Linked DNA regions of Pseudoxanthobacter soli DSM 19599. The protein of the gene in region 2 binds, or shares a complex with, the protein of the main gene of each other region. Links are inferred from orthologs where the notes say so. Each region holds a gene or a part of one and is shown on either strand. Other genes may lie near its edges.

Region 1 (16,401 bases), on a different replicon or contig from region 2:
AGCGCGGCGGCGGCCTGAAGCCGGGGCAGGCCGTCCTGCACGTCCGAGAAACTGTGGCGAAGGAAGCGCACCTGCCGCGCGAGCGAGCGCATGAAGCGCTGGTAGAACGGCCGGTCGCAGCCTTCGAGGATGAGCGGCGACTGCGACAGCCACGACAGGATGCGGCGCGCCACCACGTCCGGCCGCCAGGCGATGTCGGGCAGCTTCGCCGAGGAGCGGACCCAATCGTCGACGAGCGCGCGGGCGTTGGAGCGGGACAGCGGCGAATCGGAGGCGCGCAGATGCCGGAGCCAGCCGAAACCGTGCAGCGCCGCCGCCCACTCCGGCGAGGGGGCGGGCTCGATCTCGAACGGCGAGCGGCCGCCCGCCTCGACGATCTGGCCGGAGAACACGAACACGCCGGCATAGATGTCGGCGGCAACTGTCGGGTCGGCGGTGCGGATGTCCTGATGGGCGATCAGGAGGCGTTCGGGCGTCGCGCCCATCTGCGTCCAGCGGCCGAGCGCCGACAGCCGGAAACCGAGACGCAGATCCGCCGCGATCCGGCGCGACAACAGCCGCCAGATGGGGGTCCGCCTCGCCGGTTTCGACGCCATTCGCACCTCGCCCGCCGGTGCGCCCCAGACCGGACGATATCGCCCGCGCGGAAGGAACGGCCCCGGATTCAAACACTTCCGCGGCGATGATACGCGCCGATTGGTTACCAGGTTGATGCCGGCGACGCGGTTTTGGGCCGCTTTCAGTCCTCGACGCGCACAAGACGCGCGGCAAAGAAGCCGTCGAGGCCGCCACGGCGGTCATCGGTCGCGGGCAGGTGGAAGGGCAGGGTGCGCAGGTCGCCGTCGGCGGTCAGGCATTCGGCAAGGCCGCCGATCTCGTCCGCACGCACAGGAACGCGTCGGAAGGGGGCGCCTTCGGCGAGGAAGCGGGCGATCTGCTGCTCGCCTTCCTCCGGCTCCAGCGAGCATGTGCAGTAGACGAGCGTGCCGCCCAGTGCGACCCAGCCGGCGGCGCGCCGCAGCAGGCTCGCCTGAAGCGCGGCGAGCGCGGCGATATCCGCCGGACCCTTCAGCCGCACCACATCCGGATGGCGGCGGATGGTGCCGGTGGCGGAACAGGGCGCATCGAGCAGCACGGCGTCGAACGGCGCTTCGGGCTGCCATTCGGCGAGATCGGCGACGACGATCTCGGCATGGAGCCCGAGCCGCGCGAGATTGGAGGCAAGGCGCTCCAGCCGGGCCGGCGAGATGTCGACGGCCGTGACGCGCGCGCCGGCCACGGCGAGTTCGGCGGTCTTGCCGCCGGGCGCGGCGCAAAGGTCGGCTACGCGCTTGCCGGCGACATCGCCGAGGAGGCGGGCCGGCAACGCGGCGGCCGCATCCTGTACCCACCAGGCACCGTCGAGATAGCCGTCCAGCCGCTCGATCTGGCCGCGCGGGGTGAGCCGAACGCTGCCGGTCGGCAGAACGGTGCCGCCGAGCCGCTCGGCCCAGCCCTGCGGGTCGGACTTCACGGTGAGGTCGAGCGCGGCCTCGCCCATGTGGGCTTCGGCGATGCGGCCTGCCGCTTCCACGCCGTAGGCCGCGCTCCAGCGTTCATAGAGCCAGGACGGCGTGTTGAGGCGCGGTGCATCCTGGGCGGCGAGAATCTCCGCCCGGCCGCGCGCGAGCGCGCGCATTACGCCGTTGACGAAGGTGGCGTAGTGCTCGGTGTGGCGGTCGGCGTGGGCGAGGTCGACGGCGAGCGAAACAGCGGCGTGGTCGGGCACATCGAGAAACAGGAGCTGCGCCGCCGAGATCACGAGGATCGCGTGCACGGCGCGCGCCTTCGCGGGCAGCGGGCGCGTGACGAGCCGCCCGAGAGCGTCCTCGATCTGCCCGAGACGGCGCAGGGAGACACCGACGATGGCGCGGGCGAGCGCACGATCGCGCTCCGGCAGCACGGCCAGCGCCGAGGCGCCATCCACCGGGTCGAGCGCGGCATCGAGCGAGTGGCCGCCCAGAACGGCGTCGATGATGGCGGCTGCGGCGCTGCGCGCCGGAAGGCCGGGCTTCAGTGAAGGCCGGCGGCCACCAGGCTTTCCACCGCCATTCTTTCCGCCGGACGTCTTATTGCCGGACGCCTTGCTGACGGAATTCTTGCCACCAACACTCTTGCCGGAGGCCGTTCGCTGGACATGACCTTCCGAAGCAGCACCGCCATTGTGGTCACCGGGGCCGCGCCGGTTGCCGCCTTTGCTGCGGTTTTCGCCGTCCGCCCGGCTTCCCGTGCTCAACCCCAGGGTCCGCGGCTGCCGGGACGGCGGCCGTCATCCTGCGGTCGCGCCTGTCCCCACGGGCCGGACGGAGCCGGACCGGTGGACCGGCCGAAGCCCTGCTGCTGCGGAAATCCCGGCTGCGCGAAGCCCTGACCGTGGGGGGCGCCGCCGCGCGGGCCGCTCCAGCGGCCGGCCAGCTCCATCAGCGCCGCGACGCGGTTCTCGGTGTTGGGGTGGGTCGAAAACAGGTTGTCCATCCGCTGCCCGCTCAGGGGATTGATGATGAACATGTGCGCCGTCGCCGGATTCGCCTCGGCGGACGCGTTCGGAATCCGATGCGCGCCGACGGCCAGCTTCTCCAGCGCCGAGGCCAGCCATTCCGGCTCGCCGCAAATCTCCGCGCCCATGCGGTCGGCAGCATATTCCCGCGTGCGGCTGATGGCCATCTGAACCAGCATCGCGGCAAGGGGTGCGACGATCATCGCCACCAGCGTGCCCAGCCAGCCGGCCTGGTTGTTCTCGCGGTTGCCGCCGAAGAAAAACGCGAAGTTCGCCAGCATGGAGATCGCGCCCGCGATCGTCGCGGTGATCGTCATGATCAGGGTGTCGTGGTTCTTCACATGGGCGAGTTCGTGGGCCATCACGCCGGCGACTTCCTCGCGGCTCAGCAGCCGCAGCAGGCCGGTGGTGGCCGCGACGGCGGCGTTCTGCGGGTTGCGCCCGGTCGCGAAGGCGTTCGGCTGCGGTTCGTCGATGATGTAGACCCGCGGCATCGGCAGGTTCGCCCGCTGCGCCAGCGTCTGCACCAGTCCGTAGAACTCGGGGTGGCTGCGCGCGTCGACCTCGACCGCGTGGTACATCGACAACACCAGCCGGTCGGCATTCCAGTAGCTGAAGACGTTCATTGCCGCGGCGATCACGAACGCGATCACCATGCCGCTCTGACCGCCGATGAGGTAGCCGACCCCCATGAACAGCGCGGTCAGAGCTGCGAGCAGCAGAGCCGTGCGGAAATAGTTCACGTTGGTCTCCCTCTCGACAACTCTCTCGCCTCCGCCGGGGCTATCGCGTTCATCCGGATGGATGTGCCCGGCGGGACACCTATATGATGGGAACGGCGCCGGTTTGCCGCAAGCCGGCGGGCGATGAGATCGACGGGAGAAAGCCGTGACCGAGGACGATTCCACCCAGCCGCAGCCGCGCGATCCGGCGACGCTGCCCGAAGCGGCGAAGCGCGCGCTGGCGGAGGCCGAAGCCCGGCGCGCGAGCGCGGCTTCGGACGCCCAGGCGCTGCCGCGTGAGATCAACGGCCGCGACGGCCCCGAACCGGTGCGCTTCGGCGACTGGGAAGTGAAGGGCATCGCCTGCGACTTCTGAGGCAGGCCCGCTGTCACCGCCCCGGATCCCGGGGTCGCAGGACAAGTCGGCCTGATGCTTCGATGCCTCCGCAGGAGCGTCAGCGGATCAGGTCGATCAGGTGCGCGATCAGCGGCTCGTCGGCCGGCGGCATGGGAAGCCCGCGCAGCTTGGCCGGCTTCAGCCACTGGATCGCCTGTCCCTCCCGGCCGGCGGGCGCGCCCTTCCAGCGCCGGCACACATAGAGCGGCATCAGCAGGTGGAAGTCGTCGTAGGCGTGGCTCGCGAAGGTCAGCGGCGCCAGGCAGGGCTTTTCCACGGTGATGCCGAGTTCCTCGTCGAGTTCGCGGATCAGGCACTCCTCCGGCCGCTCGCCGGGCTCGACCTTGCCGCCGGGGAACTCCCACAGGCCGGCGAGCGCCTTGCCTTCCGGCCGCTGCGAGACGAGCACGCGGCCATCGCTGTCGACGAGGGCGCAGGCGGCGACGAGCACGAGGCGCAGCATCGGGTGATCCTGTCGTGAGAGGAAGGCAGAGAGCCGAGGAACGGTAGCCTGCCGGGCCGGCAGGTCAAGCCGTGCCCGGTCAGCTCCGCCCCGGGGCGGGCGGCGCGTAGACCTTCAATGCCGCCCGTTCCACGCTGAACACGGCAGGCGTCATGGTGGTGATCTCGCCGTCGGTGTTGACGGGCCGGGGATGGCGCGTTTCCACCCGGACGTGATGGCCGCGGAAGGTGCGGGTATAGCGGCTGGTGCGGTGCAGGCCGAATCGCACCGCGAAGGCCGCCTGCACGAGATGGGGTAGGGTGTCGGCGTCGATGGCGAAGACGTCGAGCATGCCGTCGTCGATTTCGGCGTCGGTGCCGACCTTGAGGCCGCCGCCGAAATGCACCCCGTTGCCGACGGTCACCTGGATGGTCTTCAGAGAATCCTTCACCCCATCGGCCGTGATCCACACCGTGAAGCGCTGGGTGCAGCACTTGAAGGCCCGCACCGCGGTGACGAAGTAGCTCAGCGCCTTCAGCCGGCGCTTCAACGCGGCGTCCTGGTGCTGGGCGACCGAGACGGGCAACCCGATGCTGGCGGCGTTGACGAACACCCGGTCGTTGACGCGGCCGAGGTCGATCGCCCGGGTCCGGCCCTCGACGATGGTGCGAACGGCTGCGGCGCCGACAGGAATGCCGAGGGTGCGGGCAAGATCGTTGGCGGTGCCGAACGGCAGCAGGCCGAACGGCTTGCGGATTTCGGCAAGCGCCTCGGCGGCGGCGTTCACCGTGCCGTCGCCACCGGCCAGCACCACGGCATCGAACGCATCGGCGCGGCTGCGGATCGTCTCGGCGAGGGCGTCGCAATCGCCGGGCGCCTCGCGCTCGACGGCGATGCCGGCATCGCCGAAGGCGGCGAGGGCCGAATCGAGGCCCTGTGCCGCGCGTCCGCTTTTCGGATTGGCGAGAAGGAGGATCGAGCGCGGCTTTTCTGCCATGTGGCGGTGTACCGGTCCGGACAACGGGCCGCGCCTGCGCCGGCGGCCTGAGGCGTTTCGCTCACGTGTGGCGTCCCGCGCGCATTTTCCAGGGCCGGACGACCCTTTTCATCCGCCGGACGCATCCGTCCGGCGGCACGTCTCTAGCCGGTCGCTATCAGGCGACGAACTGGCCGTGGCAGTGCTTGAACTTCCGGCCCGAGCCGCACGGGCAGGGCTCGTTACGGCCGACGCGACCCCACGTCGCCGGATCCGCGGGGTTGCGGTCCGCAGCCGGAGCTGGCTGGAACGCAGCCGCCGCCTCGACGACCTCGTTCTCGCCGGTCACAGGGTCCTCGTGCTCGGCGATGGCGGTCGCAAGCGTCGCCTCCTCGGAGAGCTGCGGCGGCGTCTGAACCAGTTCGACGCGGGCGAGCTGGCCGGTGACCTGCTGGCGCAGGTGGGCGAGCATCGCCTCGAACAGCGTGAATGCCTCGGACTTGTACTCGTTCAAGGGATCGCGCTGGGCATAGCCGCGCAGGTGGATCGCCGAGCGCAGGTGGTCGAGGGTCGACAGGTGCTCCCGCCACAGGTGGTCGAGGGTCTGCAGCAGCACCGCCTTCTCGACCTGGCGCATGATCGGCTCGCCATACTGGGCGACCTTGCGTGCGGCGGCCTCGTCGGCGGCGGTCTTCAGACGCTCGCGCACTTCCTGGTCGGCGATGCCCTCTTCGCGGGCCCATTCGACGACCGGCAGGTCGAGATTGAAGTAGACGCGCACGTCGTCCTGAAGGTCCTGGGAATTCCACTGCTCGGGATAGGCGCGCTCGGGGATGTGCTTGGCGACGAGTTCGTCCACCACGACATGGCGCATCTCGGCGACCGTATCGGCGACGTTGTCGGCGCTCATCAGGTCGATGCGCTGCTCGAACACGACCTTGCGCTGGTCGTTCATCACGTCGTCGTACTTCAGGATGTTCTTGCGGACGTCGAAGTTGCGGGCTTCGACCTTCTGCTGCGCCTTCTCCAGCGCCCGGTTGATCCAGGGATGGACGATGGCCTCGCCTTCCTTCAGGCCGAGGCGCTGCAGCATGCCGTCCATGCGATCGGACCCGAAGATGCGCATCAGGTCGTCCTGCAGGGACAGGAAGAAGTGCGAGTGACCGGGATCGCCCTGGCGGCCGGAGCGTCCGCGCAGCTGGTTGTCGATGCGGCGGCTCTCGTGGCGCTCGGTGCCGATGACGTAGAGGCCGCCGGCGGCCAGGGCCTGCTCCTTCAGCCGGGCGATATCGGCACGGATTTCGGCGACGCGCGCCTCTTTCTCCGGGCCGTCCTCGAGGTCCGCGAGTTCGCGGGCGACCCGCATCTCAAGATTGCCGCCGAGCTGGATGTCGGTGCCGCGGCCCGCCATGTTGGTGGCGATGGTCACCGCACCGGGCACGCCGGCCTGGGCAATGATGTAGGCTTCCTGCTCGTGATAGCGGGCGTTGAGCACCTGGAACACGAAGTCGTCGGGCGCCGGCGGGCGGCCGTCGAACGGCTCGGACAGGTCGCGCTGGCGGAAGCCCGCCTTGCGCAGGTCGGCGGCGAGCTGCTCGGACTTTTCGATCGACGTGGTGCCGACGAGAACCGGCTGGCCGCGCTTCTTGCAGTCCAGCACGACTTCGACCACGGCGTGGTTCTTCTCCGCAACGGTGCGGTAGACCTCGTCGTCGTCGTCGATGCGCTTCACGGGCAGGTTGGTCGGGATCTCGACCACCTCGAGGCCGTAGATGTCGAGGAACTCGTTGGCTTCCGTCGCGGCCGTGCCTGTCATGCCGGCGAGCTTGCCGTACATGCGGAAATAGTTCTGGAAGGTGATCGAGGCGAGCGTCTGGTTCTCGGGCTGGATCTGGACGCGTTCCTTCGCCTCCAGCGCCTGGTGGAGGCCGTCGGAATAGCGCCGGCCCGGCATCATGCGGCCGGTGAACTCGTCGATGATCACGACCTCGCCGTTGCGCACGATGTAGTCGCGGTCGCGCTGGAACAGCTTGTGGGCCCGCACCGCCTGCTGGAGGTGATGCACCACGGAGACATTTTCGATGTCGTAGAGCGAGCCGCCCTTGAGAAGGCCGGCTTCGCTCAGCCAGACTTCCAGTCGCTCGTTGCCGGATTCGGTGAACGATGCGGTGCGCTGCTTCTCGTCCACCTCGTAGTCGTCGGCCTCGAGACGGGGAATGAAGGCGTCGATGGTGTTGTAGAAGTCCGAGCGATCGTCGAGCGGGCCGGAAATGATGAGGGGCGTGCGCGCCTCGTCGATCAGGATCGAGTCCACCTCGTCGACGATGGCGAAGCCGTGGCCGCGCTGGACCATCGAGCCGCGCTCGTACTTCATGTTGTCGCGCAGATAGTCGAAGCCGAACTCGTTGTTGGTGCCGTAGGTGATGTCGGCGGCATAGGAGGCGCGCCGCTCGGCATCATTGAGGCCGTGGACGATGATGCCGGTCGACAGTCCCAAAAACCCGTAGACCCGCGACATCCACTCCGCGTCGCGGCGGGCGAGATAATCGTTGACGGTGACGACGTGGACGCCGTTGCCGGACAATGCGTTCAGGTAGGTCGGCAGCGTCGCGACCAGCGTCTTGCCTTCACCGGTGCGCATCTCGGCGATCTTGCCGTCGTGCAGCACCATGCCGCCGATGAGCTGAACGTCGAAATGGCGCTGGCCCATGGCGCGCCGCGATGCCTCGCGCACGGTGGCGAACGCGGGAATCAGCAGATCGTCCAGGCTGCGCCCGTTGGCGACTTCCTGGCGGAAGGTGTCGGTCCGCTGGCGCAAGGCGTCGTCGGAGAGTGCCTTCAATTCGGCTTCGAGAGCTCCGATCGCGGCGATACGGGCACGGTAGCCCTTCACCTTTCGATCGTTCGACGACCCGAAAATCTTGCGGGCGAGGGCGCCGAGACCGGCCATGTGCAACTTTCCTCTCGGAACAGATCGAGGAGGGCTCGCCGCCCGTCTCCGGTTTGCGATCCCTGCGGCGGGTTGCCGTACGCCCCGAATGCCGCTTCGATCATGACGTCATTATGATCTTGAAGACGGCAACTGGGGCGAGAAGGCGGCCGGCCGAGGATCGGATGGTCGGCACCCGGGCGGACGCACGCCATCGCAGCCGCGCTCGCGCACGGTCCGGCCCGCCGCGAGACATAAGAACGGGGTCCGTGGTTGTCAACGCTGCGGCTTTCGGACAAAGTGCGCGCGCACCCGGCACCGGGGGCCCGCCAGGGCCGTCGCGGCGTGTTCTGCGTGAAAACGGCACGGCGCCGACGGCGGGAAATCAGGCCCGCGACGGGGAGAACGGCCGGGTTCTTGCGGGAGATGCGGCTGCGATGCGCGTTCCGGCGGACCGCAGGCGCGGAGATCGACGGCGCGACGGCTTGCAACCGCCCGCCGGACCCTCGGATTGCCAGCGGAAACATTGCCGAATTGTAACGTCGTCGGCACGGAAACGTCCATATTTCGCCGAAGTCGGGTGGAAATCCTGCCCACGCCAAGGCTCAGGGCCGGTCCGGCCGGGTGCAACGCCCGGCTTCTAGGCCCTGGAGCGCGGCGATCGGCGGGGCGGGATCGGGCGATCCGGCGTCGATGGAAGCCTTCTTGCGGCGGCGCGCTCATCCGGGCGCTCCAGACCGCGGAAAAACCGAAGCGGGCGTCTTGCCCGTCCAATCAACGGCGGGCGGCGACGCCGCCCTGTGGAGCCGGAACTCATGTCCTTCACCCCCTCCTTCCGTGATGCCGCCCGTTCGCTGGCGGCCGCACTGCTCGTCACGACGACCCTCGGCGCCGCAGTTCCCGCGCTCGCCCAGTCCGAGACGCCGGCTCCCGCTGCCGCCGCCGAGAAGAAGAGCCCGGACACGGTGGTGGCCACCGTCAACGGCGCGAAGATCACCGAGGCCGATCTCGGCTTCGTCTCCGAGGACTTCTCCGACCAGCTCGCGCGTATTCCCGAGGCCGATCGCCGTCACGTGCTGACCGACGTCCTGATCGACATGCAGCTGATCGCCCAGGCAGGGCAGAAGGCCGGCATCGACAAGACCGACGCCTTCCAGCAGCGGATCGACTACCTGCGCACCCGCGCGCTTCGCAACGCCTACATCAGCGAGGACGTCTCCAACTCGGTGACCGACGCCGAGGTGAAGGCGCGTTACGACGCCGAGATCGCCAAGCTGCCGAAGCAGCAGGAGATCCATGCCCGCCACATCCTGGTGAAGACCAAGGCCGAGGCCGAGGAAATCATCAAGGAGCTGAAGAAGGGGGCCGACTTCGCGACCATCGCCAAGGAGAAGTCGATCGACACCGGTTCGGGCAAGCAGGGCGGCGACCTCGGCTATTTCGTCGAGGGCCAGATGGTGAAGCCGTTCGAGCAGGCGGCCGTCGCACTGCAGGTCGGCAAGATCACCGACCAGCCGGTGGAGACCGAGTTCGGCTGGCACGTCATCAAGGTCGAGGACAAGCGCGAGAAGGCGCCGCCGTCCTTCGACGAGGTGAAGGGCCAGATCCACGAACTGCTTCTGCGCGAGAAGTTCGAGACGGTGCTCGCCGACCTCAAGAAGAACGCCAAGATCGACATCATCGACGCCAGCGCGAAGCCGCCGGCGGCCCCGGCCGCCCCGGCGACCCCCGCGCAGTGACGACCTTGGTGCAGTGACGACCTTGGTGCAATGACGATTTGGCTCGCGGCGGGACATCCCGCTGCGGGCCTTTGCTTTGGCGGCCGGCTCCGATGTTCCTCGTCATCCTGACCTACAAGGTCGCCTTCGCGGAAATCGAGCCGCACATGGCGGCCCACATGGCCTTCGTCGACCGGGGCTTCTCCGACGGCATCTTCGTGCTGTCGGGCCGCAAGGTGCCGAGAACCGGCGGTGTGATCATCGCCCGCGCCGCCAGCGAGGCGGACCTGCGCGACTTCCTTGCCTCCGATCCCTTCCTGCAGTTCGATCTGGTGGACGCCGAGATCGTCGCCTTCGCGCCGAGCCGCGCGGCGGAGGGCCTCGGCGCGCTTCTCGACGGCTGAGCCGACCCCCGTCTTCCCTTGCGTGCCCTGCGATCGGAGCCCATCTGATTGGTGGGCAAACATTCTCCAGCGACCGCATTCGAGACCGCCATGCGCCTCTACCGCTTCCTGACCGGCCCCGATGATGCCAGCTTCTGCAAGCGCGTCAGCGCCGCCCTCAACAAGGGCTGGCAGCTCCAGGGCTCACCCTCGCTCACCTTCGATGCCGTCAAGGGCCGCGTGATCTGCGGACAGGCGATCATCAAGGAGGTCGAGGGGGTCGAATACAGCGACGACATCACGCTCTCGGATTACTGAGCCGGGAAAAGAGCGCGTTTTCATCCCGTCGCCTGCGGCGCGGACGGGGCTTGCGAACGCGCCTGCCTTGGGGCAAACGGGAGCCGTCCCGCCGGAGGCTCACATGGCCGTTAGCGCCCACATCTCTCCCTTCGCCCCGTCCGTCTTCCCGGACGTTCCGCCGGTCGCCGGCATGCGCTTCGCCACTGCCGAGGCGGGCATCAAATATCGCGGCCGCACCGACGTGCTGTTCGCGGTGTTCGATCCCGGCACCACGGTCGCCGGCGTGCTCACCACCACCCGCTGCCCGTCGGCGCCGGTGGAATGGTGCCGGGCGAACCTGCCCGCCGGCAAGGCGCGCGCGCTTCTGGTCAATTCCGGCAACGCCAACGCCTTCACCGGTCTCAAGGGTCGCGAAACGGTGCGGCTGTCCGCCGAGGCGGCCGCGGCCGTGGTCGGATGCGCGCCGGAGGAGGTGTTCCTCGCCTCCACGGGCGTGATCGGCGAACCGCTCGACCCTTCGAAATTCTCCGCGGTGCTGTCCGATACCGCGGCGCGCGTCGCCCCCGGCCCGTGGCTCGACGCCGCGCGTGCGATCATGACCACGGACACCTTCCCCAAGGTCGCCAGCCGCACGCTGAAGATCGACGGCGAGACGGTCACGATCAACGGCATCGCCAAGGGCGCAGGCATGATCGCGCCGAACATGGCGACGATGCTGTCGTTCATCGCGACAGATGCCCCGATCGCGGCGCCGGTGCTGCAGTCGCTGATCGCGCGGGCGGCTGACGGTTCGTTCAACGCCATCACCATCGATGGCGATACCTCCACATCCGACACGCTGCTGATGTTCGCCACGGGCAAGGCCCAGATCGCGCCGATCACCGAGGCGACCGACCGCCGCCTTGCCGGATTCCGGCGCGCACTCGCGTCGCTCTCGCTGGAACTCGCCCACCTCGTGGCGAAGGACGGCGAGGGGCTGACGAAGTTCGTGGCGGTGACGGTCGAAGGCGCGACGTCGGCGAAGTCGGCCAAGAAGATCGCCTTCTCCATCGCCAACTCGCCGCTGGTGAAGACCGCGTGCGCCGGCGAGGACGCCAACTGGGGCCGTATCGTGATGGCGGTCGGCAAGGCCGGCGAGCCGGCTGAGCGCGACCGGCTGGCGATCTGGTTCGGCGACGTGCGCGTCGCCGTCGACGGCGCTCGAGATCCGGACTATTCGGAAGACGCCGCCTCCGCGGTGATGAAGCGCCCGGAGATCGCGATCCGCGTCGACCTCGGCCTCGGCCGCGGCAAGGCGACGGTGTGGACGTGCGACCTCACCAAGGAATATGTCGCCATCAACGGCGATTATCGCAGCTGAACCCTGCAGGATGCGCGCCGGCCCCGCCGGCGCCCCGTGCGAGTTACCGGAGGGCGAGGATGGAAGCGCGTGCGCCGGCATCCGCCGCGATCGATCCGGCCCTCGTGCGCCGGCTGGAAGACGCGACGATCAATTCCTGGCCGTCGCGCCATCTCGTCGTCGACGGCGCATGGATGCTGCGTCTCACGCCGGGTCACCCCTCCAAGCGGGCGAATGCGCTTTCGGTGCTCGATCCCGCCGACGATGCCCGCGTCGCCGAGCGGCTCGCGGCGATGTTCGGTCATTGCGAGCGGCTCGGTGCGCCGCCCCTCGCGCGATGGACGCCGCTGATGCCGCCGGCAGTCGAGGCGGAACTGCTGGCCAGGGGATTCGCGCCGTTCGATCACACGCGGGTGCTGCGGGTCCTGCTCGATCGGCCGGCCGTCGCCGAAGCCGAGCCGGCGACGGATCTCCTGACCGATCCGCCGGGGGAGCGCTCGCGCTGGGCCGACATCATCGTCGCGCTCGGCGGGGAGGCCGCCCGCTTTCGCGACCTGCTCGCGGGGATCTTCGACCGTATCGCGCCGCCGGCGGCGCTTTCGGTCGCGTACGATGCCGCCGGCCGGCCTGCCGCGGCGACGCTATCGGTCACGGACGGTTCTCTCTCGGGCCTGTTCGAGGTCGTGACCCGGCCCGATGCCCGCCGCGAAGGTCACGCCACACGCGCGGTTCGCACGGCGCTCTCCCACGGCCGGGCGCTCGGCGCGACACATGGCTGGCTTCAGGTGAAGGCGGACAACGCCGCCGCGGCCGCGGCCTATGACCGGCTCGGGTTTGCCGAGATATACCGCTACCATTATCTCAGGCGCGACTGAGGCGGGCCGGCTTCAGGTGGGCTCAGGCGTCACGTCGATGGCGACGATCTCGGCTGTTCCGCCTGGAAGTGTCACTTCGTCGCCGACCTCCCGTCCGATCAGGGCCCGGGCGACCGGGGCGAACCAGGCGATGCGCCCGCTGGCGGGCTCCGCTTCGTCCGCGCCGACGAGACGGTAGGAGCGTTGCCGCCCGTTCTCGTCTTCCACCGTCACGCGGGCCCCGAACGATACCTTTGCCGGCTCACCATCGGCAGGCAGCGGCGGATCGATCGGTTCGGCGCTGGCGCGGCGCCGGGTCCAGTACCGCAGGTCGCGCGATGCGCGTGCGACGGCGCTCCGGTCCCCAGCGGCGGTCGCAACCGCGAGCGCGTCTCTGAGGATCGCGATCTCGGCCTCGATCAGCGCCAGCCCGCGGCGGGTGACGAGATTTCGCTCCGGGCCGACGGGGCGTTCCGGCAGGGCCTCTTCGCCGTCTGATTCCTTGACGAATGCGCGGCTCACAGCGGGCCTGCAGCGGTTCTGCGGGCGAAGCTTTCCGGCACCGGCGGCGGGTTTGGCGCGGCCAGCGCCTCGGCGATCAGGCGGTCGCTCGCGGTCTCGATCTCGTTTTCAAGCCGGCTCATGAACGTGCTGCGGTCCAGGCCGGGCTCGATCGGGGGCAGGAACTCCACGACGATGGTGCCGGGCCGGCGCACCCACGACCGACGCGGCCAGAACAGCCCGGAATTGAGCGCGACCGGCAGGCAGGGCTGGCCGAGCTTGTCGTAGAGGAAGACGATGCCGACCTTGTAGTCCGGCGGCGCTCCGGGCGGGCGGCGGGTGCCCTCGGGAAACAGCACCACCTGCCGGCCGTCATCGACGACCTTCTTGGCGTCCTTGCACATCGCAACGAGAGCCTTGCGGCCGCCGTTCCGGTCGACCGGGATCATGCCCATGCGCGCCGCGCACCAGCCGAACACCGGAATGGCCAGCAGTTCCTTCTTCAGGATGAAGTCGGCTTCCGGAAAGCAGGGAATGAGCGCGAAGGTCTCCCACATCGACTGATGCTTTGCCGCGATTAGGAAGCCGCCGTCCGGAATGTTTTCCCGTCCACGGAACTCGACACGCGTTCCGGCGATCCAGCGCTGCAGGAACAGGCTGACCTGGGCCCAGGAGATGACGATGCGCCAGGGCGCCCGCCCCGGGATGAGGAAAAACGGCCACGTCGTCAGAAGGTAGCCGATCAACACGGCATAGAAGGCGACGACGAACAGGACGGAGCGGATGCGAAGCATAAGGATCGACGGTCGTGGGCCCATGATTTCTGCGCCGTTATAGCCGATTGCGGCGCCAGAGATATCGATCCGTTGCCTGGAAAGACAATTTGCGTCCCGCGGCGACCGGAACAGGCCCCCGCATCATGATGGATTGGGCGAGGCCGGCGGGAGATGCGGCGAGGCATTCGCGGTGGAGACGAGGCCGATCCGCTCGGCCCCGAGACGCAGACGCACCATCAGGTACTTGAAATATTCCCGCACCAGCACGCGGACGGTCTTGGGGCGGTCGTACCAGTGGTCGAGATGGATGCCGGGATCGGGAACCGGATAGGGGATGAGTTGCCGCCCCGGAAGAGCGGCGCCGAACTCCGCGAGGGTGCGCGGAATGTGATAGGTGCTCGTCACCACGAACAGCGAGTGGAAGCCACGCTCTTCGGCCCATTTGCGCGCTTCCGCGGCGTTGCCGATGGTATCGGCCGCCTCGCGCCCGAGGTCGATGCAGCAATCGGCGAACCCGGCGACGTCCGGCGCACGGGCGATCAGCGCGTTCTCGGTGACGCGCCGGCCGACACCGGAGATCAGCATCCGCTCCGCCCGGCCCTCGCGCAGCAGGTCCAGGCCACCGGGGATGCGGTCTGCACCGCCGGTCAGGACTACGATGGCATCGGCCTTGCTGTCCTGCGGACGCTCAGCCGTCGCGACGGTCTGGACGAAGTGAAGGAAATCGATGGCGACCGCGGTGACGCCGACCACCACCAGAACGGCCAGCGTGAGGCTTGCGACGCGCAGGGTGGTTCGCAGCCGACTTCGGCGCGGCCTCGTCCGTCCGTCGCCCGTCCTGTCAGGCGTCGGCGATAAGGACTCCCCGCCCCGCGGTGCTGTTGCGCCGCTATGCTGGTCGACCACGGCCATACGAATCAAAATACCGTAAAATCGTGGCTGACACGAGCCTCGGCCGTGGCAGAGGAGCGGCGAAACAAAATGTTCCGCAGCCTGCCGCGCGCATTCCCGCGATCTGCAGCGCCTGTCGATCGAAGGGCATCATCCGGTCGACAAGATGTGCTCTAGGAAAGCCGCGAGAGGTGACCCTGCACGGCAAGGCGCGAAGTCGCCGCGGCAAGGAAAGCCGCGAACGCCGCGACGAGCACCGTGGCGAGATAGCCGAGCCAGCCGACCGAAAGACTGCCGAACAGCGCATGGGCCTGATCCGCCTCCGGGGTACCGGCCCCGTTGCGGTCGGCGAACCCGATGGCGAGATAGGTGACGACGGCCATACCTCCGCCGAACAGACCGCCGCGAAGGCCGAGGCGCCAGAAATGGCGCTGGAATTCGCGGGCGATGAAGCGGCTTTCGGCGCCGACGAAGTGCAGCACCTCCACGACCTCGCGGTTGGCAGCCATGGCGGCGCGGGTGGCGAACACCACGCACAGCATCATCGCCGTCATCACCAGCGCGAGCACGATCAGCCCACCCGCGACGACGCTTGCCGCCATCGCCGCCATGTGGGCGCTCCAGGCGGAGTGATCGTCGAGGCTCGCGCCCTTCACCCTCTGGGCGATCTCCGCACCGAGTGCGGGGAGGTCGGCCTTGGCGGGATCCGCGACCTGCACGGAAATCAGCCGGGGCACCGGCAGCGCGTCGAGATCGAGCCCGCTTCCGAGCCACGGCTGGAGCAGGGCGCGGGTCTCGTCGTTGGAGAGCACCTGCACGGTGCCGATCCCCGGGGCGGCACTGGCGATGGACGACGCCCGGTCGAGCGCCTCGCCCATGTCGACGCCGTCCACGGGGCGCACCTGGATGGTGACCTCGCGGGTGAGATCGCGGCTCCAGTCGGTCGCGGCGCCCTGCACCACCGTCACCGCGCCGATGGTGAGGCAGGCGAGATAGCTCATGATGGCGACAACGAGCGTGAGCGCACGCCCCGGCACCGATGCCGCCGGAACGATGGGCGCCGAAGCGGCACCGCGCCCGAGCACCTTGCGGCCGAGCGCCGCCCCGCGCCCCTGGCCGGAACCGAGCCGGGGCGGTTTCCTGTCCGCCGCCGCCATGGCACCTGCGCTCATGCCTGCGGTCTTGCCGGACTTCGTTCCGCGAGCGTTCGAGGGGGCGCGGCCGTTCATTCGGAAATCTCCAGCCGGCCGTCCGAAATCACCAGCCGGCGCGCATCGACCTGATCCATCAGGCCGATATCGTGGGTGGCGATGACGACGGCGGTGCCGAGCCGGTTGAGCTCGATGAAGAGGCGCAGCAGGCGGCGGGCGAGCGGAGGATCGACATTGCCGGTCGGTTCGTCGGCGAGCAGCACCTCGGGCTGGGTGATGAGCGCGCGTGCGATGGCAACGCGCTGCTTCTCGCCGCCCGACAGCACCGGCGGATAGGCGTTGATCCGTTCGCCGAGGCCGACCCAGCGCAAGAGTTCCACGACGTCGTGGCGGTAGCCGCTCTCTTCCCGCTCCAACACGCGAAGCGGCAGCGCCACGTTCTCGTAGGTGGTGAGATGATCGAGCAGGCGGAAATCCTGGAACACT
Region 2 (11,013 bases):
TGCCGACACCGGCGGGGCAACGTTCTTCACCGGCGCGAAGCCGGCAGTCGCTGGTCTCGAACTTCGGCACCCGAAACCGAACGGCAACGAATCGCGCTTACGATTCCATCACCCGGACGATCTCAAGCACGCAACGACCGGCTCCGGTCGCCTCTCGGCCACCGGCACCGATCGCATCACGATCGCGAAATGGTGCCGTTCCTTAATGGATCGCGGCGATACAGTCAACCGCCGCGATCCGGTTCTCATGGTCGTTTCAGGCCACACTGGCCTTGATCGCCGCCTCGATCCGCTCCGTCACCTCGTCGACATTCAGCATGCCGTCGACGGTCTGGAGCAGTCCCGCGGCGCGGTAATAGTCGGAAACCGGCGCGGTTTGGGCGCGGTAGACCTCAAGGCGCTTCTTCAGCGCCTCGGGCGTATCGTCCGCGCGAACGGCGGCGCCCGATTCGCGGGCGCGCTTCTCGATGCGGCCGAGCAGCGCCGACTCGTCCACGACGAGTTCGATCACGACGTCGAGGGTCAGCCCCTTCTGCGCCATCAGATCCTTCAGGATCTCGGCCTGCGCCACCGTGCGCGGGAATCCGTCGAGTATGAAGCCGCGCGCGCAATCCGCCGCCTCGATGCGGTCGGCGACGATCTCGCCTACCACGGCATCGGGCACGAGCTCGCCACGCGCCATGATGTCCTGCGCCCGCAGGCCGACAGGGGTCTTGTCACGCACGGCCGCCCGCAGCATATCGCCGGTCGAAAGCTGCACGATGCCGTGCCGCTCCACCAGGCGAGCCGCCTGGGTGCCCTTCCCGGCCCCGGGCGGTCCGAGCAATATCAGTCTCATCGACGTTTTCCCCCGAGCTTCGCTTTCTTCACGAGCCCTTCGTATTGGTGGGCGAGCAGATGCCCCTGAACCTGCGAGACCGTGTCCATGGTCACGCTCACCACGATCAGGAGCGAGGTGCCGCCGAGATAGAACGGCACACCTGTCGCCGATATTAGAAATTCGGGCAGAAGGCAAACCAGCACAAGGTATATAGCGCCGAGCACGGTGATGCGCGTGAGCACGGTGTCGATGTACTCGGCCGTGCGCTCGCCGGGCCGAATGCCGGGGATGAAGCCGCCGTGCTTCTTCAGATTGTCGGCGGTCTCGGTCGGATTGAACACGATCGCCGTATAGAAGAACGCGAAGAACACGATCAGCGCCGCATAAAGCGCCATGTAGAGCGGCTGGCCGTGGCCGAGCAGCGTCGTGACCGTGGTCAGCCAGCCGATATTGGCGCTCGCGGCGAAGCTCGACGCGGTCGCGGGGATCAGCAGCAGCGACGAGGCGAAGATCGGCGGAATCACGCCCGAGGTGTTGAGCTTCAGCGGCAGGTGCGACGACTCGCCCTGGAAGATGCGATTGCCCTGCTGGCGCTTCGGATACTGGATCAAGAGCCGGCGCTGGGCGCGCTCCATGAACACGATGAAGGCGATCACGACGACCACGAGCACGATGATCGCGAGAATCACCACCGTGGAGATAGCGCCCTGGCGGCCGAGCTCCAGCGTTCCGGCGAGTGCCGTCGGCAGGCCGGCGACGATACCGGCGAAGATGATGAGCGAGATACCGTTGCCGATACCGCGCGCGGTGATCTGCTCGCCGAGCCACATCAGGAACATCGTGCCGCCGACGAGCGTCACCGTGGTGGAGGCCCGGAAGAACCAGCCGCCTTCGATCACGACGTTCTGCGCCGCCTCGAGGCCGATGGCGATCGAATAGGCCTGCACGACCGCCAGCAGCACCGTCAGGTAACGGGTGTACTGGTTGATGATCTTGCGGCCGCTCTCGCCTTCCTTCTTCAGCGCCTCCAGCGACGGCACGACGGTCGTCAGCAGCTGGATGATGATGGAGGACGAGATGTACGGCATGATGCCGAGCGCGAAGATCGCCATGCGGCCGACGGCGCCGCCGGCGAACATGTTGAACAGGCCGAGCAGGCCGCGCTGGGCGCCGGAAAAGGCCTGGGCGAGCGCGTCGGGGTTGATTCCCGGCAGCGGGATGTACGTGCCGAGGCGATAGACAAGCAGCGCGCCCAGCGTGAACCAGATGCGCTTCTTGAGTTCGCTCGCCTTCGAGAAGGCAGCGAAATTCAAGTTCGATGCGAGTTGCTCAGCCGCCGATGCCATGTTCCGCTCCGCTCGCCGCTGTCAGACCCAGGCCGCATGGCGGCGCGCATCAAAACGCATCCGCATGTTCGAAATCGGGCAACCGTCTTGCGGCGAGCACGCCGGTTCAGGCCCGTTCCAGCCATTGAGGGTCCAAGGGCCACGCGTGCCCTCGATTCGGGCCGCGATCCTAGTCCAATTCCACCGCGCGACAATGCCCGCATCGGGTCGCAGGCAATTTTAGGAATGACCTGTCGCCTTTTGGTGACCGGCCGGGAGGCCGATCCACCGGGGTACCCTTCTCGCGACACGACCGCGATCTTGCGACCGCGGTCCCGAAGAGCGTTCAGATACCGATGAGAGCCGTAGCCCGCGTTCGCCGGAAACCGCCGACGAACCCCGAATGAAAAACGCCGACCGAACCCGGCCGGCGTTCGTCATCAGGCTTCCGCGGTCTCGCCGGACTTCAGCGCGACCGAGCCGCCGGCCTTCTCGACCGCCGCGATCGCGGCCGCCGAGGCGCCCTCGACCGAGAACTTCACCGCAACGGTGAGTTCGCCGTCGTTGAGGAGGCGGACGCCGTCCTTCACGCGACGCAGCACGCCGGCCGCCTTCAGCGCTTCGGCATCGACAACAGCCGACGCATCGAGCCGGCCCGCATCGATCGCCTGCTGGATGCGGCCGACCGAAACGACGTTGTAGCTCTTGCGGAAGATGTTGTTGAAGCCGCGCTTCGGCAGGCGGCGATGCAACGGCATCTGGCCACCTTCGAAGCCCTTGATCGCCACGCCGGTGCGGGACTTCTGACCCTTCACGCCGCGGCCGGCCGTCTTGCCCTTGCCGGAGCCGATGCCGCGACCGACGCGCATGCGCGACTTCGTGGCGCCCGGATTATCCCGGATCTCGTTGAGCTTCATGGACGGGACTCCTTCACGCCTCGTCCACGATACGGACGAGGTGGGCGACCTTGGTGATCATGCCGCGCACCGCAGGCGTATCCTGCAGGGTGCGGCGACGGTGCAGCTTGTTCAGGCCGAGACCGACCAGCGTCGCCCGCTGATCGGCCGACCGGCGGATCGGGCTGCCGGTCTGCTCGACCGTGATGGTGTTCTTGGCTTCGGTCATCGGTTCAATCCCGGATCATGCGGGCGCCCATCCGGGCGCCCTCGGTTCTCGGGCCTGCCTGGCTCACGCCTCGGCGGCCGCATCCGCATCGACGTCACGGCGACGCGCCTGCAGCGCCGACACCTTGATGCCGCGGCGAGCCGCGACGGAGCGCGGGCTGTCCTCGTGCTTCAGCGCGGCAAACGTCGCGCGCACCATGTTGTAGGGGTTGGAGGAGCCGAGCGACTTCGCCACGACATCCTGCACGCCCAGCGTCTCGAACACGGCACGCATCGGACCGCCGGCGATGATGCCGGTACCGGCCGGGGCAGCGCGCAGGATCACGCGACCGGCGCCGTGGCGGCCGGCGACGTCGTGATGCAGCGTACGTCCCTCGCGCAGCGCAACGCGGATCAGGCCGCGCTTGGCCGCTTCGGTCGCCTTGCGGATCGCCTCAGGCACTTCACGCGCCTTGCCATGTCCGAAGCCGACGCGTCCCTTCTGGTCACCGACGACGACGAGCGCAGCGAAGCCGAAACGCCGACCACCCTTGACCACCTTCGCGACGCGATTGATGTGGACGAGCTTGTCGACGAATTCGCTATCGCGCTCTTCCCGTTCCCGCTCTCGAGCCATATTCCATAGTCCTTGATTTCTTCGCGGCCCGGTTTGGCCCAGGGCCCCTCAGCCGGCTGCGGTGTCGTCAGAAATCCAGACCGCCCTCACGGGCGGCCTCGGCGAGCGCCTTGATGCGCCCGTGATAAATGCGCCCGCCGCGATCGAACACGACCTTGCTCACACCCGCAGCCGTCGCGCGCTCGGCGATCAGCTTGCCGACGACCGAAGCCGCCGCAGTATCCGCGCCGGTCTTCAGATCGGTGCGCAGATCCTTCTCGAGCGTGGAGGCCGCAGCCACCGTGACGCCGGCGGCGTCGTCGATGATCTGGGCATAGATGTGCTTCGAGGACCGAAACACGCTGAGCCGCGGCCGACCGTTCGCCGCCGCCTTGAGGGCACGCCGCACGCGGGCGCGGCGACGCTCGTCTGTCGTAAGATGTCTCGCCATCGCTGCCACCCGTTACTTCTTCTTGCCTTCTTTGCGGACGATGAACTCGCCCGCATAGCGCACGCCCTTGCCCTTGTAGGGCTCCGGCTGGCGCCACTCGCGAATTTCGGCGGCCACCTGGCCGACCTTCTGCTTGTCGATGCCCGAGACCAGGATCTCGGTCGGCTTCGCGCAGGTGATGGTGATGCCTTCCGGGATCGGGAAGGCCACATCATGGCTGTAGCCGAGCGACAGGTTCAGGCTGTTGCCCTGCACCGCCGCCTTGTAGCCGACACCCGTGATCTCGAGCTTGCGCTCGAAACCCTTGCTGACGCCTACCACCAGGTTCGACACCATCGTCCGCGACATGCCCCAGAGGGACCGAGCCTTCTTGGACTCGTCGCGCGGCGTAACCGTGATGCCATCCGCCGTCTGCTCGACCGCGACCAGATCGTGAACCACGAAGGCCAGCTGGCCCTTCGGTCCCTTCACCGAAACGGTCTGTCCGTCGACGGTCGCCGTGATTCCACCCGGAACCACGACGGGCTTCTTGCCAATCCGCGACATCGCTCACCTACCCGTTCAATCTCGTTTCACCGGCCGGCGGATCGTGCCAGCCGGCGCCGCATCAGAAGACGCGGCACAGAACCTCGCCGCCGACATTCTGGTCGCGGGCGTCGTGATCGCTCATCACGCCCTTCGGCGTGGACAGGATCGAAACGCCGAGACCGTTGGCGACGCGCGGCAGCGCCTTCACCGAGGCATACACACGCCGGCCGGGCTTCGAGACGCGCTCGATCGTCCGGATGACGGGCTCGCCATCGTAGTACTTCAGCTCGATCTCGAATTCCGAGCGCCCGTCTTCGAAATCGACGGACGTGTAGCCACGGATGTAGCCTTCGGACGCGAGAACGTCCAGCACCCGGCCGCGCAGGCTCGAAGCCGGCGTGGCGACCTTGGACTTGCGTCGCATCTGCGCATTGCGGATGCGGGTCAGCATGTCACCCAAGGGATCGGTCATCGTCATGGGACCGTTCTCCTTACCAGCTCGACTTGACAAGGCCCGGGATCAACCCGAGGCCGCCGAGTTCGCGCAACGCAACGCGCGACATCTTCAACTTGCGATAATACGCCCGGGGCCGCCCGGTCACCTCGCAGCGGTTCCGCACACGCACGAGCGCGGAATTCCGCGGCAGCTCGGCGAGCTTGAGGCGCGCCTGAAACTGCTCTTCGAGCGACAGGGACTCATCGACCGCAGCCGCCTTAAGACGCGCGCGCTTCGCGGCATACTGCTTGGCGAGCTTCGCCCGGCGGTTATTGGTTTCGATAGAGCTCTTCTTAGCCATCGGTCAAACTCCGCTCCGCCCGATCACTGCCGGAACGGGAAATTGAAGGCGCGCAGGAGGGCCCGCGCCTCGTCGTCCGTCTTCGCCGTCGTGCAGACGATGACGTCCATGCCCCAGACCTGATCGATCTTGTCGTAGTCGATCTCCGGGAAGATGATGTGTTCCTTGATGCCCATGGCATAGTTGCCGCGGCCATCGAAGCTCTTCGGATTCAGGCCGCGGAAGTCGCGGACGCGCGGCAGCGCGATCGTGACCAGGCGGTCCAGGAACTCGTACATCCGGGTGCGGCGCAGGGTCACCTTGGCGCCGATCGGCATGTTCTCGCGAACCTTGAAGCTCGCGATGGACAGCCGGGCCCGGGTGATGACCGGCTTCTGGCCGGCGATCTTCGCCAGGTCGCCGGCAGCGACCGACGCCTTCTTGGAGTCGCCGGTGGACTCGCCGACACCCATGTTCAGAACGATCTTGTCGATCGCCGGAACTTCCATCGGATTCTTGTAGCCGAACTCTTCAATCAGCTTCGGTCGAACAACGTCGACGTAGTGCTTCTTGAGCCGGGCTTCATAAACCGCCTCAGCCATCGATCGTCTCTCCCGAACGCTTCGCAACGCGCACCTTGCGGCCGTCCTCCAGGACCTTGAAGCCGACTCGGGTCGGCTTGCCGTCCTTCGGGTCCGCCAGCGCGACGTTCGAGAGGTGGATCGCGGCTTCCTTGGAGATGATGCCGCCCTCTTCCTTCGCGCTCTGCTTCTGATGCTTGCGCACCATGTTCACACCACGAACGACCGCCCGGTCTTCCGACGGACGGACTTCGATGACTTCGCCGGTCCGACCCTTGTCACGACCGGCAAGGACGACGACCTTGTCGCCTTTCTTGATCTTTGCGGCCATCACAGCACCTCGGGCGCAAGCGAAATGATCTTCATGTGGTTCTTGGCGCGGAGCTCGCGCGGCACCGGTCCGAAGATACGGGTGCCGACGGGCTCCTTCTGATTGTTGATGAGCACGGCCGCATTGCGGTCGAAGCGGATCACGCTGCCATCCGGACGACGAATGTCCTTCGCCGTGCGGACGACGACCGCCTTCATCACGTCGCCCTTCTTGACGCGGCCCCGGGGAGACGCTTCCTTGATCGAGACGACGATGATGTCGCCGACCGAAGCGTACTTCCGCTTGGAGCCGCCAAGCACTTTGATGCACATGACACGACGCGCGCCGGAGTTGTCCGCCACATCGAGGTTAGTCTGCATCTGAATCATGACTGGCCGCCTCTATAATCTCTTGTCCCGCGGGGTCATCCCGGCCGCCCGTTGCGGCCGAGAACCTTCCTCGGGCTCAGCCCGCCACCGCTTCACCGGTCGACGCGACCGCGCCGACCACGACCCAACGCTTCAGCTTCGACATCGGCCGACCTTCTTCGATCAGCACCACGTCGCCCACCTTGTAGGTGTTGGCTTCATCGTGAGCCTGGTACTTCTTCGTGCGCCGGACCGTCTTCTTCAGAAGCGGGTGGGTGAAGCGGCGCTCGACCTTCACCACGATGGTCTTGTCGTTCTTGTCGCTGACGACGATGCCCTGAAGCACGCGTTTCGGCATGGTTGCCTCCTCAAGCGCTCAGTTTGTCGCGCAGGATGGTCTGGATCCGCGCGATGTCGCGACGGATAATCCGCACGCGCGCGGTGTTCTCAAGCTGGCCCGTCGCCTTCTGAAAGCGCAGGTTGAACTGCTCCTTCTTAAGCTTGGCCAACTCGTCGTTCAACTCATCGACGGTCTTGGTCCGAACGTCGCTCGCCTTCATGGCAATCGTCTCCTTGAACCCGAACGACACCGTCACTCGGCGATGCGCTGGACGAAGCGGGTGCGGATCGGGAGCTTCGCGGCGCCGAGACGCAGCGCCTCGCGGGCCACCTCCTCGGACACGCCGTCGATCTCGAACACGATCCGGCCCGGCTTCACTTTGGCCGCCCAATACTCGATGGCGCCCTTGCCTTTACCCATGCGGACCTCGGTGGGCTTCGCAGTGACCGGAACATCCGGAAACACGCGGATCCACACGCGGCCCTGACGCTTCATCTCGCGCGTGATCGCGCGGCGCGCCGCCTCGATCTGCCGGGCGGTGACCCGCTCCGGCTCCAGGGCCTTCAGGCCAAACCCGCCGAAGCTGAGCTCGAACCCACCCTTGGCGACGCCGTGGATGCGGCCCTTGAACTGCTTACGGAACTTCGTGCGCTTCGGTTGCAGCATGGTACGTCTCTTATTCCCGCCTGCCTGTCAGGGAAGTCGGCCCTCAGGCCGCCTCGCTCCGGCGGCGTCCACCACCGCTCTCACCGCCGCCTTCGAGCGCACGGCGCTCGGAAGCCATCGGATCGTGCTCGAGGATCTCACCCTTGAAGATCCACACCTTGACGCCGCACGTGCCGTAGGCCGTGCGAGCCGTCGCCACGCCGTAATCGACGTCGGCGCGCAGGGTGTGCAGCGGCACGCGACCTTCGCGATACCACTCCATGCGCGCGATTTCGGCGCCGCCGAGACGGCCCGAGCAGTTGATGCGGATGCCCTCGGCTCCGAGGCGCATCGCGGACTGCACGGCCCGCTTCATCGCCCGGCGGAACGCAACGCGGCGCTCCAGCTGCTGGGCGATCGAGGCAGCCACCAGGTTGGCGTCGATCTCGGGCTTGCGCACCTCGACGATGTTGAGGTGGACTTCCGAGTCCGTCATCTCACCGATGCGCTTGCGCAGCTTGTCGATGTCGGCGCCCTTCTTGCCGATCACTACGCCCGGACGGGCGGTGTGGATCGACACGCGGCACTTCTTGTGCGGACGCTCGATGACGATCTTCGAGACGCCGGCCTGCTTCAGCTCCTTGGTCAGAGCCGCGCGGATCTTCAGATCCTCGTGCAGCAGCTGGCCGTACTGGGCACGGTCGGCGTACCAGCGCGAGTCCCACGTCCGGTTGATGCCCAGGCGCAGACCGATCGGATTGACTTTCTGACCCATCAGGCCGCCTCCTCGACTTCACGGACGACGATGGTGAGGTTCGAGAACGCCTTCTCGATCCGGCCCACCTTGCCGCGACCGCGCGGCGAGAACCGCTTCATCACCAGGCCCTTGCCGACATACGCCTCGGCCACCACAAGGGCGTCCACGTCGAGATCGTGATTGTTCTCGGCGTTGGCGATCGCAGACTCGAGCGTCTTCTTCACGTCGCGAGCGATCCGCTTCTGCGAGAAGGTCAGATCGGCAAGTGCCGCACCGACCTTCTTGCCCCGGATGAGCTGGGCGACAAGATTGAGCTTCTGAGGGGAAACCCGAAGGCTCCGGGCGACAGCTTTCGCCTCGGTGTCCTTGAGCGCCCGCTCGCGCTTCGGCTTACCCATCGTTACTTCCTCTTCGCCTTCTTGTCGGCCGCGTGACCGTAGAAGGTCCGCGTCGGAGCGAACTCACCGAACTTGTGGCCGACCATGTCCTCCTGAACGAGGACCGGAATGTGCTTCTGACCGTTGTAGACCCCGAAGGTGAGGCCCACGAAATGCGGCAGGATCGTCGAACGGCGCGACCAGATCTTGATCACCTCGGCCCGGCCGGCGGAACGCGCCTTGTCGGCCTTCTTGAGGAGATACCCGTCGATGAACGGGCCTTTCCAGACGGAACGAGACACGGCTGAGCCCCTTACTTCTTGGCGTGGCGGCTGCGGACGATGAACTTGTCCGTGGCCTTGTTGCGCCGGGTCTTCTTACCCTTGGTCGGCTTGCCCCACGGGCTCACCGGATGACGGCCACCCGAGGTGCGGCCTTCACCACCGCCGTGCGGATGGTCGACCGGGTTCATGGTGACGCCGCGATTGTGCGGACGGCGGCCGAGCCAGCGCGAGCGGCCCGCCTTGCCGAGATTGATGTTGGCGTGGTCCGGGTTCGACACCGCACCGACGGTCGCGAAGCAGGTGCCGAGAACGCGGCGCTGCTCGCCCGAATTCAGGCGCAGGATCGTGTAGCCCTGGTCACGGCCGACGATCTGGGCGTAGGTGCCCGCCGAGCGCGCGATCTGGCCACCCTTGCCGGGCTTCAGCTCGACATTGTGGACGATCGTGCCGACCGGCATGGAACCGAGCGGCATCGCGTTGCCCGGCTTCACGTCGACCGCGGCGCCGGAGACCACGCCATCGCCGACAGCCAGACGCTGCGGGGCGATGATGTAGGCCAGCTCGCCGTCTTCGTACTTGATCAGCGCGATGAACGACGACCGGTTCGGATCGTACTCGAGACGCTCCACCACCGCCGGCACGTCGATCTTGCGACGCTTGAAGTCGACGACGCGGTAGGTGCGCTTGTGTCCACCGCCGCGGAAGCGGACGGTGACGCGACCGTTGTTGTTGCGACCGCCCTTCGAGGAGAGGCCCTCGGTCAGAGTCTTGACCGGCGCGCCCTTCCAGAGGTCGGACCGATCGACGATGACCAGCTGGCGCTGGCCCGGCGTCGTCGGCTTGAAATGCTTCAGTGCCATGGCGTCCGACCTCGACTCACAGGCCCGTGGTGACGTCGATCGACTGGCCCTCGGCCAGCGTCACGATCGCCTTCTTGACGTCGGACTGCTGCCCGACGACACCACGGAACCGCTTAACCTTGCCCTTGCGGACGAGCGTGTTCACGGCCGTCACCTTCACGCCGAACAGCGCTTCGACAGCGGCCTTGATCTCCGGCTTGGTGGCGGTCTTCGCCACCTTGAAGACGACCTTATTCTGCTCGGAAAGCACGGTCGCCTTTTCAGTGATCACCGGAGCGACGATCACGTCGTAGTGCTTCAGGTTCGTCATTTGAACCGCTCCTCGAGGCTCTCGATGGCGGAACGGGTCAGAACCAGCGTGTCGCGCCGCAGGATGTCGTAGACGTTGATGCCCTGGACCGGCAGCACGTCGACATAGTGCAGGTTCTGCGCCGCGAGCTTGAAGTTCGCGTCGATCTCGGCGCCGCCGATCACGAGCACGTCGCTGAAGCCCAGCGCGCCGAGCTTGGCCTGCAGCGCCTTGGTCTTCGGCTCGGCCGCGGTGGCGTCGTCGACGATCACCAGGCTCTCGGACTTCAGCTTCGCCGACAGGGCGTGACGCAGGCCGAGGGCACGGAACTGCTTCGGCAGGTCGTGGGCGTGGGAACGCACCACCGGACCGAAGGCCTTACCGCCGCCGCGGAACTGCGGGGCGCTCGCGGCACCGTGACGGGCACGGCCGGTGCCCTTCTGCTTGTACATCTTCTTGCCCGTCCGAGCGATCTCGGACCGGTCCTTGGTCTTGTGCGTGCCGGCCTGGCGCTTGGCGAGCTGCCAGCGCACGACGCGGTGCAGGATGTCCGCGCGCGGCTCAAGCCCGAAGATCTCGTCGG

What was found.
Region 1: the proteins of secY (region 2) and secA are in contact, whole or in part, in a crystal structure (PDB 3DIN), measured with the Thermotoga maritima proteins. The link is inferred for Pseudoxanthobacter soli DSM 19599 from one-to-one orthologs. Residues at the interface, in WP_004081795.1 of Thermotoga maritima: Glu108, Gly109, Glu110, Glu111, Ala236, Glu237, Arg238, Arg239, Ile240, Thr241, Ile242, Gln243, Tyr244, Ala245, Arg246, Arg247, Val248, Thr249, Gly250, Arg251, Arg252, Val253, Tyr254, Gly256, Ala257, Ser258, Thr259, Tyr260, Leu261, Pro262; in WP_004082002.1 of Thermotoga maritima: Glu261, Ala262, Arg263, Lys300, Ala301, Arg302, Thr303, Ile304, Ile305, Leu323, Tyr324, Asp325, Pro326, Val329, Ser330, Tyr333, Ile336, Lys340, Phe345, Val349, Glu363, Phe364, Tyr374, Ser375, Gly376, Gly377, Glu393, Ile395, Thr482, Ser483.

The regions. Positions count from the first base shown.
Region 1 is NZ_FRXO01000005.1:56,873-73,273, forward strand. Bases 5,052-8,420 are described here. They hold secA (preprotein translocase subunit SecA), read right to left. Parts: upstream 8,024-8,420; coding sequence 5,252-8,023; downstream 5,052-5,251. Other genes in these bases: BUF17_RS13060 (lipid kinase), read right to left, coding at 5,052-5,094. In the rest of the region: BUF17_RS13035 (heparinase II/III family protein), read right to left, coding at 1-596; BUF17_RS13040 (RsmB/NOP family class I SAM-dependent RNA methyltransferase), read right to left, coding at 740-2,056; zinc metalloprotease HtpX, read right to left, coding at 2,272-3,279; BUF17_RS13050 (DUF1674 domain-containing protein), read left to right, coding at 3,425-3,634; BUF17_RS13055 ((deoxy)nucleoside triphosphate pyrophosphohydrolase), read right to left, coding at 3,714-4,118; more of BUF17_RS13060, read right to left, coding at 4,198-5,051; BUF17_RS13070 (peptidylprolyl isomerase), read left to right, coding at 8,818-9,741; BUF17_RS13075 (YciI family protein), read left to right, coding at 9,834-10,124; BUF17_RS13080 (DUF1737 domain-containing protein), read left to right, coding at 10,215-10,421; bifunctional glutamate N-acetyltransferase/amino-acid acetyltransferase ArgJ, read left to right, coding at 10,525-11,763; BUF17_RS13090 (GNAT family N-acetyltransferase), read left to right, coding at 11,823-12,617; BUF17_RS13095 (GreA/GreB family elongation factor), read right to left, coding at 12,630-13,118; BUF17_RS13100 (lysophospholipid acyltransferase family protein), read right to left, coding at 13,115-13,915; BUF17_RS13105 (YdcF family protein), read right to left, coding at 14,015-14,629; BUF17_RS13110 (cell division protein FtsX), read right to left, coding at 14,938-15,993; cell division ATP-binding protein FtsE, read right to left, coding at 15,990-16,401. UniProt on the Escherichia coli protein: Required for protein export, interacts with the SecYEG preprotein conducting channel.
Region 2 is NZ_FRXO01000015.1:75,499-86,511, forward strand. The notes cover bases 1-2,897. They hold secY (preprotein translocase subunit SecY), read right to left. Parts: upstream 2,167-2,897; coding sequence 835-2,166; downstream 1-834. Other genes in these bases: BUF17_RS21115 (adenylate kinase), read right to left, coding at 257-838; rplO (50S ribosomal protein L15), read right to left, coding at 2,586-2,897. In the rest of the region: more of rplO, read right to left, coding at 2,898-3,062; rpmD (50S ribosomal protein L30), read right to left, coding at 3,076-3,270; rpsE (30S ribosomal protein S5), read right to left, coding at 3,334-3,885; rplR (50S ribosomal protein L18), read right to left, coding at 3,953-4,315; rplF (50S ribosomal protein L6), read right to left, coding at 4,328-4,861; rpsH (30S ribosomal protein S8), read right to left, coding at 4,923-5,321; rpsN (30S ribosomal protein S14), read right to left, coding at 5,335-5,640; rplE (50S ribosomal protein L5), read right to left, coding at 5,664-6,221; rplX (50S ribosomal protein L24), read right to left, coding at 6,214-6,531; rplN (50S ribosomal protein L14), read right to left, coding at 6,531-6,899; rpsQ (30S ribosomal protein S17), read right to left, coding at 6,976-7,236; rpmC (50S ribosomal protein L29), read right to left, coding at 7,247-7,438; rplP (50S ribosomal protein L16), read right to left, coding at 7,471-7,884; rpsC (30S ribosomal protein S3), read right to left, coding at 7,928-8,638; rplV (50S ribosomal protein L22), read right to left, coding at 8,638-9,018; rpsS (30S ribosomal protein S19), read right to left, coding at 9,021-9,299; and 3 more genes. UniProt on the Escherichia coli protein: The central subunit of the protein translocation channel SecYEG. Consists of two halves formed by TMs 1-5 and 6-10.